2 regions of the Streptomyces sp. NPDC058052 genome follow, and region 1 is predicted to be linked to the other one. Evidence: riboswitches for the same ligand, from Rfam matches in the RefSeq annotation. Region 1 holds a riboswitch; the other holds the start of a gene.

Region 1 (4,448 bases):
GCCCGATACTGGATCACGGACCGTTCCGTGAGCGGTGGCCGGACGCGCGCGAACGAGGCGGCGGCCGCGGGTTCGCGGTGACAGCGGGTGGGCGGAACGGAAGGAGGCGGCTCCATGACGAGACGTCGTGCGGTCGTGGTCGGAGCCGGGATCGGCGGGCTCACCGCCGCCGTGGGGCTGCACCGCCGGGGCTGGCGGGTCACCGTCTGCGAACGCGCCCCCGAACCCCCCGTCACCGGAGCCGGCATCGGCCTCGCGCCCAACGCGCTGCGCGCGCTCCACGCGGTCGGCGTCGACGTCACCCGCGCCGCCGGCGGGGCCGTGCCCGAGTCGATGGGCGTGCGCCGGGCCGACGGCCGGTGGCTGACCCGTGTCCGCACCGCCGACATGGCGGCGCGCTACGGCATGCCCCCGATCGCCGTCCCCCGCCCCGCCCTCACCGCCGCACTGGCCGCCGCGCTCCCGGCGGGGGCGCTCCGCCACGGCACCACCGTGCTCGGCGTCGACGACGCCGCGGGCCGCCCCGTCGTGCGGACGGAGCACGGCCCCGGCCTGCCCGCGGACCTGGTGGTCGCCGCCGACGGGATCCACGGCCCGCTGCGCGGCGCGCACTTCCCCGCCCACCCCGGCCCGCGCTATCTCGGCGAGACGGCCTGGCGGGCCCTCGTGGAAGCCCCCGACCTGCGGATCGACGCCATGAGCGAGAGCTGGGGGCGGGGCGAGCGGTTCGGTGTGACCCCGCTCTCCGACGGCCGGTTCTACCTCTACGCCACCGCCGTCGTCCCGGCCGGAGCCCACCTGGCCGACGCACGTGCCGAGCTCCTCCGCCGCTTCGGCACGTGGCACGACCCGATTCCCGCCCTGCTGGAGCGCGTGGCCCGCCTCCCCGCCGCCGACGTCCTCCGCCACGACCTCCACGAACTGGCCGCCCCGCTCCCGCGCCTCCACCACGGCCGGATCGCCTGGCTCGGCGACGCCGCCCACGCCATGGCCCCCAACCTGGGCCAGGGCGGCTGCCAGGCCATCGAGGACGCGGTGGTCCTCGCCCACCTCCTCCCGGCCGGGGACACCGGAGGTCCGGGGGCCTCCGGTGGGGCCGGGGGCGACGCGGACGGCGTTCCGGCCGCTCTCGCCGCCTACACGGCCGCCCGCCGCGACCGGGCCGACGCCGTGCGCGTCCGCGCCCGCCGGGTCGGCCGCCTGGGGGCCCTCCGCCACCCCCTCGCGGCGACGGCCCGCGACCTGGCGGTCCTCGCCACCCCGACCCGCCTGGCCCTGCGCGGCATGGACGACCTGTTCGACGGCTTCCGCCTCCCGGACCGTCCGGCGGGGTGAGCCGCGGGGGCGCGGGGCGGAGGGCGACCGGGCGGCGGCTCAGTGGTGGAAGAGGCGCAGGCCCGTCCGCGCGAGCGTGACGCCGAGTTCCCGGCAGGCGTCCTCGACCTCGGCCGAGCGGATCGAACCGCCGGGCTCGGCGATGGCCGTGACGCCGTGGCGGTGGGCGTGGTCGACGTTGTCGCGGAAGGGCAGCGCGCCGTCCGACGCGAAGGACACCCCGGTCAGCCCGGCCAGCCACGCGGCCCGCGCGTCCGGGCCCAGGTCGCCGGGGTCCGTCGTGACGGCGGAGCGGAGGCGGGCGCGCTCGTCCGCGGTGAGGTCGCCCTCGGCGAGCCGGACCTGCCAGTTGATCCGGTCCTGCCGGCGGACGCCGGGCCGGAAGGCGAGGCCCTGGACGAGCGGGTGCCGGCGCAGCCACCACGTGTCCGCCTTGGCGCCCGCGAGGCGGGTGCAGTCGACCCGGGACTGCTGGCCGGCGCCGATGCCGAGGGTCCGGCCGTCGCGGACGTAGCAGACCGAGTTGGACTGGGTGTGGCGCAGCACGGCGAGCCCGAGGAGGAGGTCGGCGCGGGCCGCGTCGGAGAGCGCGCCGACGGGGACGTCCGTCAGGAGTTCCGGGGTGAGCGGGCTCCGGTCGCGGTCCTGGACGAGCCGCATCCCGAAGACCTCGCGGGCCTCCTCGTCCGGCGGCGCGAAGCCCGGATCGGCCTCCATCACCAGGAAGCCGCCGTTCTTCTTCCTCGCGAGGACCTCCAGGACGCCGGGCGCGTACCCGGGGGCGACGATCCCGTCCGAGACGACCCCGGCCAGCAGGTCCGCCAGTTCGAGGTCCACCTCGCGCGAGACGGCGGCGAAGTCCCCGTACGAGGACTTCGGGTCGGCGTCCCGGGCCCGGAGGTAGGCACCGGCCAGGGCGCCCACCCGGGCGGGGTCCACGCCGTACGGCCGGGCGGTCGCCTCGTCCACCGGGCCCGCGAGGGCGGCACCGGCCGGGGAGACGTGCTCGAACGACGCGGCGGCCGGCCGGCCCGAGGCCCGCTCCGCCTCCCGCACCAGCTCGGATCGATCGCGCCGATGGGGGAGGACGCCCAGGCGGTCGGCGTCGTGTCCGAGGGGGAGGGCCGCTTCCCTGTGGTGCTCCACGTGCGCCAGTCACGACCCGGGGTGATCGTATCCAGACGGGGCGGGGCGGGCAACAAAGGTCTGGTCCAAGGGCGTTGGGGCGCGTCGACGGGCGGCTCCCGGCCCGCCCCGCGCGTTCAGAGCCAGTCGTCCCCGCCGCCGGGTCCGGTGCCGCCCGGGGCGCCGTCGTCCGGGCGGCGGGCGCGGCGGCGCTTCTGCGACGGCGGCGCGGGGTAGCGGGACAGCAGGGCGTCCAGCTTCGCGAGAGCGGTGGCCGTGGCCATGAGGACGAGAGCGGTCGCCGCGAGTCCGACGCCGACGTGCAGGCCGCTCGCGCCCAGGACCGCACCGATCCCGAGGCTCGCGGGGACCCCGAGGCCGGCGACGGCCACCTGGAGCACCTCCAGCCGTCTGCGCGCGCCGAACCGGGCGGCCATAGCGGTTCCCCTTCGCCGTGAAGTCCCCGTGCCGGGGGTGGTTCCCGCCCCTCCGCGGCGGAACACCCGCCTCCACCCGTCGTCCGCCCGGGCCGCCGCGTGCGCCGGAGCCCCCATGGGCGGATCCTGGAAGGGACGGGGGAGCAGCGCCCCGGGCACGTACGGCACCGGCGGCGCCGACCGGCGTGCGAGGAGGCAGACCATGACGCGGAACCTGGAGTGGAGGGTCGGCCTGGAACTGAACGAGGAGGCGGGCCGGACCCAGGCCGAGGCCCGGCTCGACACGGGGACGGCGACCTTCACGGGACACGGATCGGCCCGCTGCAACCCGGCGGACACGGACGTGCCGGTGATCGGCGACGAGCTGGCCGCGAGCCGGGCCATGAAGGACCTGGCGGGCAAGCTGATGCGGGAGGCGAACCGCGAGATGGAGGCGGTGGGCGCCGGGACCGTACCGCGGCGCACGGGTCCCGGATACGGCTGGCCGGAGGCGGTCTCCTGAGGAGCCCGCCGTCCAGCGGACCACGGCCCCGCGGGAGCGCCACGCCCCCGCGGGGCCGCCCCGCGCCGCGGCCCCCTCCCGGCACCCCGCCCGGGTCCGGCCGCCGTCGCTCACTCCTCGGGAGGCTCCACGGTCAGGTGGTCGACGACCTCGACCACGCCGTCCACGGACTCGCACAGGCGCCGCAGCAGCGGGACGAGCTCCCCGCGCCCGACGGTGCCGCTGAGGGTGACCCGGCCCTCGTCGACGTCGATGTGGACGGCGGCGGGGGAGAGTCCGAGGATGCGGACGACCACGTCCTCGCGGATCTCCTCCTGGATCGAGCGGTCGCGGCGCAGGAAGAGCTGGAGCAGGTCGCTGCGGCTGAGGACCCCGATGAGCCGCCCGCCGGCGTCCACGACCGGCAGCCGCTTCACCCGGTGCCGCTCCATCAGCCGGGCCGCCTCGACGGCGGTCCAGGAGGGGCGGGCGGTGTGCACCGGGCTGGACATCATCGCCTCGGCGGTGCTGGGGCCGTCCTTGGCGGTGTGCCGGCGCAGCAGGTCCGCCTCGGAGACCACGCCCACCGGCCGGTTCTCCTCGTCGACGACCGGCACCGCCGTGATGCCGTACTCGTCGAGGAGCCGCGCGATCTCCTTGAACGGGGTCCCGCGCTGGACCGCGACCGCCGTAGGGGTCATCAGGTCCGCGACACTGCGGTGCCTCATCGTCCGTTCCGTCCCTTCTGAGGGTGACGGTTCCATGATCTCCCATCCGCGGCGGCGGGGGGACGGGCGGGGTCGGGGAGCCGAGGCGCGGGAGCGCGGGCGGGGCCGGTACGAGGGGCGGCCGGAGCGCGGGCGGGGCCGGGGCGAGGGCCCGGCGAAGGGTCGCGCGAGGAGCCCCGCGCGCCCCCGGTGAACGGGGTGCGGAAGACGTCTTGTGGGTGCGGCGGGTCCGTGGTTACCTCCGAGTTACCTCCGGTAAGTCATCGTCCCCGCAAGGAAGAAGGCTCCCCCATGCCCTCGGCTCGTACGACCCGGACCCGCCGTCTCGCGGTCGCCCTCGCC
Region 2 (4,448 bases), on a different contig from region 1:
AGCGGGACGAGGGCGGCGAGCGCGCCACGCAGCGCGTGACGCAGGCGGAGTCTCGGCATGGCCGCATCATTGGCCTAGACCAACTCTGGTGTCAATGGCCCGAGTTGCCCCGGGGCGACGGACCCGCCGCCGCCCCGGAACCGGACCCGGTCAGTCCGACAGCACCGCCCGCAGCTGCTCCAGACCCCAGTCCAGGTCCTCCTTCGAGATCACCAGCGGCGGCGCGATCCGGATCGTCGAGCCGTGGGTGTCCTTCACCAGCACCCCCCGCTCCATCAGCCGCTCCGAGATCTGCCGGCCCGTGCCCCGCGCCGGCACGATGTCCACGCCCGCCCACAGGCCGCGGCCCCGCACCGCCTCCACCGCGCCGCCGCCCACGAGCAGCCCCAGCTCCGCGTGCAGATGCTCGCCCAGCTCCGCCGCCCGCTGCTGGTACTCCCCGGTCCGCAGCATCGCGATCACCTCCAGCGCCACCGCGCAGGCCAGCGGGTTCCCGCCGAAGGTCGAACCGTGCTCGCCCGGCTTGAACACCCCCAGCACGTCCGCGTCCGCGACCACCGCCGACACCGGCACCACACCACCGCCCAGCGCCTTGCCCAGGATGTACACGTCCGGGACGACCCCGTCGTGCTCACAGGCGAAGGTCCGGCCCGTCCGGCCCAGACCCGACTGGATCTCGTCCGCCATGAACAGCACGTTCCGCCGGGTCGTCAGCTCCCGCACCCCGCGCAGATAACCGGCCGGCGGCACCAGCACGCCCGCCTCGCCCTGGATCGGTTCCAGCAGCACCGCCACCGTGTTCTCGGTGACCGCCGCCTCCAGCGCCGTCAGATCGCCGTACGGCACGATCTCGAACCCCGGCGTGTACGGACCGAAGTGGTCCCGGGCGTCGTGGTCGGTCGAGAAGGAGACGATCGTCGTCGTCCGCCCGTGGAAGTTGTTCCCCGCCACCACGATCTTCGCGTGCCCGTCCGGCACGCCCTTCACCTCGTACCCCCACTTCCGGGCCGTCTTCACGGCCGTCTCGACCGCCTCCGCGCCGGTGTTCATCGGCAGCACCGTCTCCTTGCCGCACAGCTCCGCCAGCCGGGTGCAGAACTCGGCGAAGCGGTCGTGGTGGAACGCCCGCGACGTGAGCGTCACCCGCTCCAGCTGGGCCTTCGCCGCCTCGATCAGCCGGCGGTTGCCGTGCCCGAAGTTCAGCGCCGAATAGCCGGCGAGCATGTCCAGGAAACGACGCCCCTCGACATCCGTCATCCAGGCCCCCTCCGCGGAGGCGACGACGACGGGCAGGGGGTGGTAGTTGTGGGCGCTGTGCGCCTCCGAGGCAACGATCTCGTCTTGCGTTCTCGACACGGGATCTCCGATCGTCCTGCGGCCGGGGTGTGTTGTGGCCCCTTCTTATCGTCGCTCGCATCCCGGACGAAGAAACCTCGCAGGACGGCGCGCCCGTTACTCTGTCCCCACGCACGGCGACTGGCGTACGGGGAACCGACCCCGGGGGAGCCGCGCGCGCTCCACCACACGAGGTGCCGCTCGCCTGGGCATCACGGGACCGCCCCGCGTCCCGTGCGACACCTCGCCCGGGACGTTCCGACGTACTCCCGGAGGAACACGTGACCACCCCGCCGCCCGCCCCGCACCGTCCCGCCGGCCACCCCGCGCTCCGCGCCGCCGACCCCGAGCTCGCCGCCCTCGTCGGCGCCGAGGAACGGCTCCAGGCCGACACCCTCCGCCTCATCCCGAGCGAGAACTACGTCTCCGCCGCCGTCCTCGAAGCCTCCGGCACCGTCCTCCAGAACAAGTACAGCGAGGGCTACCCCGGCCGCCGCTACTACGAGGGCCAGCAGGTGATCGACCAGGTCGAGACCCTCGCGATCGAGCGCGCCAAGGCCCTTTTCGGCGTCGATCACGCCAACGTCCAGCCCTACTCCGGCTCCCCGGCCAACCTCGCCGTCCACCTCGCCTTCGCGCGGCCCGGCGACACCGTCATGGGCATGGCGCTCCCCATGGGCGGCCACCTCACCCACGGCTGGGGCGTCTCCGCCACCGGAACCTGGTTCCGTGGCGTCCAGTACGGCGTCCGCCGCGACGACGGCCTCATCGACTACGACCAGGTCCGCGACCTCGCCCTCGCCGAACGCCCGAAGATCATCTTCTGTGGCGGCACCGCCCTGCCCCGCACCATCGACTTCGCCGCCTTCGGTGAGATCGCCCGCGAGGCCGGCGCCGTCCTCGTCGCCGACATCGCCCACATCGCCGGCCTGATCGCCGGCGGCGCCCACCCCTCCCCGTCCGGCCACGTGGACGTCATCTCCACGACCACCCACAAGACCCTCCGCGGTCCGCGCGGCGCCATGCTGATGTCCACCGAGGAGCACGCCAAGGCGCTCGACAAGGCCGTCTTCCCCGGCCTCCAGGGCGGCCCGCACAACCAGACCACCGCCGCCATCGCCGTCGCCCTCCGCGAGGCCGCCCAGCCCTCCTTCCGCGACTACGCCCACGCCGTCGTCGCCAACGCCAAGGCCCTCGCCGACGCCCTCCTCGCCCGCGGCTTCGACCTGGTCTCCGGCGGCACCGACAACCACCTGATCCTGATGGACCTCACCCCGAAGCAGGTCCCCGGCAAGACCGCCGCCAAGGCCCTCGACCGCGCCGGCATCGTCGTCAACCACAACACCGTCCCCTACGACACCCGGAAGCCCTTCGACCCCTCCGGCGTCCGCATCGGCACCCCCTCCCTCACCTCCCGCGGCCTGACCCCGGCCCACATGGACCAGGTCGCCGACTGGATCGACCGCGCCGTCACCGCCGCCGCGGCCGAGGACGAGGCCACCCTCGCCACGATCCGCGCCGAGGTCGCCGACCTGATGGCAGCCCACCCCGCGCCGGGCCTCCCCGTCTGACCCTCCGGCCCGCTACCGGACGGAGGCCGCCACCCGCAGCGCCTCCGTCCGGTCCGGTATCCCCTCCAGCCGCAGCGTCAGCCCCGCCGACGGGCGGACCCACAGCAGCGTCGGCCCGGCCGCCCGCACCTCCTGCCGCCACCGGCCCTCGACCGAGGAGAGCGGGAAGGCCAGCCGGTGCGGCTCGGCGAACCAGTACGCCGCCGTCCCGTCCGCGAGCACCACCGGCTCCGGCTGCACCCGGACCTCCTTCACGAAGCCCGGGTCCAGAGCGCCGGGGAACACGTCCAGCCGGACCACCGCCCCGGCCGCCGACCGCCAGCAGACGCCGACCACCGCCGCCGGCTCCCGCCCCGTCACCGACGTGACCGCCCCGGCCACCCCCTCCGGCAGCGGCGGAGCGAACCCCGCCCGCCGGGCCGCCTCCGCCACCGGCACCGGATCGGGACACCCCGGGACCTCCTCCGCGGCCACCGGCGGCGCGCCCGGCGCGTACTCCACCGCGACCCCGCCCACTCCCAGCCACTCCACCACCGCCGCCCGCACCGGCGGCGTCAGCACCGCCACCACCAGCACCCCGGACAGCGCCGCCAGCAGCGCCCGCCACCGCCGCCGCAGCCACCCCCGCCACCCGGCCCGCTCCGGCTCCGGCTCCACCACCGGCACGGGCACGTGCTCGGCCAGGAGCTGGGCCAGCACCCGCTCGGCCATCGACTCCCCGTCCACGTCCGGCACCCGCAGCGACCGCCCGAGCTCCCTCAGCTCCCGCGGCAGCCCCCCGGGCCGCTCGTCCTCACGCACGCTCCCCACCTCGCTTCGCCTCCCGCGCCCCCATCGCGAGCCCCAGCTTCTTCAGCGCCCGGCTCAGCCGCGACTTCACCGTCCCCCGCGGCCACCCCAGCGCCTCGGCCGTCTCCGCCTCGTCCAGCTCCAGCAGATAGCGGTGCACCACCACCCGCCGGTGCTCCTCCGGCAGCCCGTCCAGCGCCGCCCACAGCCGCCGGCGCCGCTCGCCGTCCACCGCCGCCACCGCCGGGTCCGCCGACTCCGGTATCAGCGGCTCGCCCGCGAGCAGCTCCGCCTCCCGCCCCGCCACCGCCCGCTGCCGGCCCGCCGAACGCAGTGTGTTCCTCGTCTCATTGGCCACGATGCTCAGCAGCCACGGCCGGAAGGACGCCCCCTCCCGGAACCTCCCCAGCGAGCGGTACGCCTTGAAGAACGCCGCCTGCACCACGTCCTCGGCCTCCGCACCCGCCCCGCACGCCACCGCCGCCCGCAGCGCCACCGCCGTGTGCGCGCGGACCAGCTCCGCGTACGCCTCCGGCTCTCCGGCGCGCACCCGGGCGATCACGGCGCTCTCGTCGACGACGGCCGAGCCCCCCTCCCGTGTCCTCACACTCTTGGTACACCGGCAGTCGGGGATCGGTTCCCACACCTGAGAGAATGATGTGCATGGCCTCTGATGCACGTCCTCGCGCGCTCTCCGGAATCCAGCCCACCGCGGGCTCGTTCCACCTCGGCAACTACCTCGGTGCGATCAGG

What was found. A riboswitch is a leader RNA that binds a small molecule or an ion and turns the genes downstream of it on or off. The one in region 1 is predicted to bind ZMP and ZTP.
Region 2: linked by a shared signal. The riboswitch ahead of glyA (serine hydroxymethyltransferase) and the one ahead of ACFVU3_RS30000 (phosphoribosylaminoimidazolecarboxamide formyltransferase) in region 1 are both predicted to bind ZMP and ZTP.

The regions. Positions count from the first base shown of each region.
Region 1 is NZ_JBHVRX010000027.1:51,744-56,191, reverse strand. Features, by position in the region: gene ACFVU3_RS30005 (FAD-dependent monooxygenase) at 115-1,335, shown strand; gene ACFVU3_RS30000 (phosphoribosylaminoimidazolecarboxamide formyltransferase) at 1,375-2,391, opposite strand; ZMP/ZTP riboswitch at 2,418-2,504, opposite strand; gene ACFVU3_RS29995 (hypothetical protein) at 2,598-2,897, opposite strand; gene ACFVU3_RS29990 (DUF1876 domain-containing protein) at 3,100-3,399, shown strand; gene ACFVU3_RS29985 (CBS domain-containing protein) at 3,510-4,106, opposite strand; gene ACFVU3_RS29980 (YncE family protein) at 4,398-4,448, shown strand, end outside.
Region 2 is NZ_JBHVRX010000040.1:31,326-35,773, forward strand. Features, by position in the region: gene ACFVU3_RS35140 (polysaccharide deacetylase family protein) at 1-59, opposite strand, end outside; gene rocD (ornithine--oxo-acid transaminase) at 151-1,356, opposite strand; ZMP/ZTP riboswitch at 1,463-1,553, shown strand; gene glyA (serine hydroxymethyltransferase) at 1,617-2,906, shown strand; gene ACFVU3_RS35155 (hypothetical protein) at 2,919-3,707, opposite strand; gene ACFVU3_RS35160 (RNA polymerase sigma factor) at 3,700-4,302, opposite strand; gene trpS (tryptophan--tRNA ligase) at 4,359-4,448, shown strand, end outside.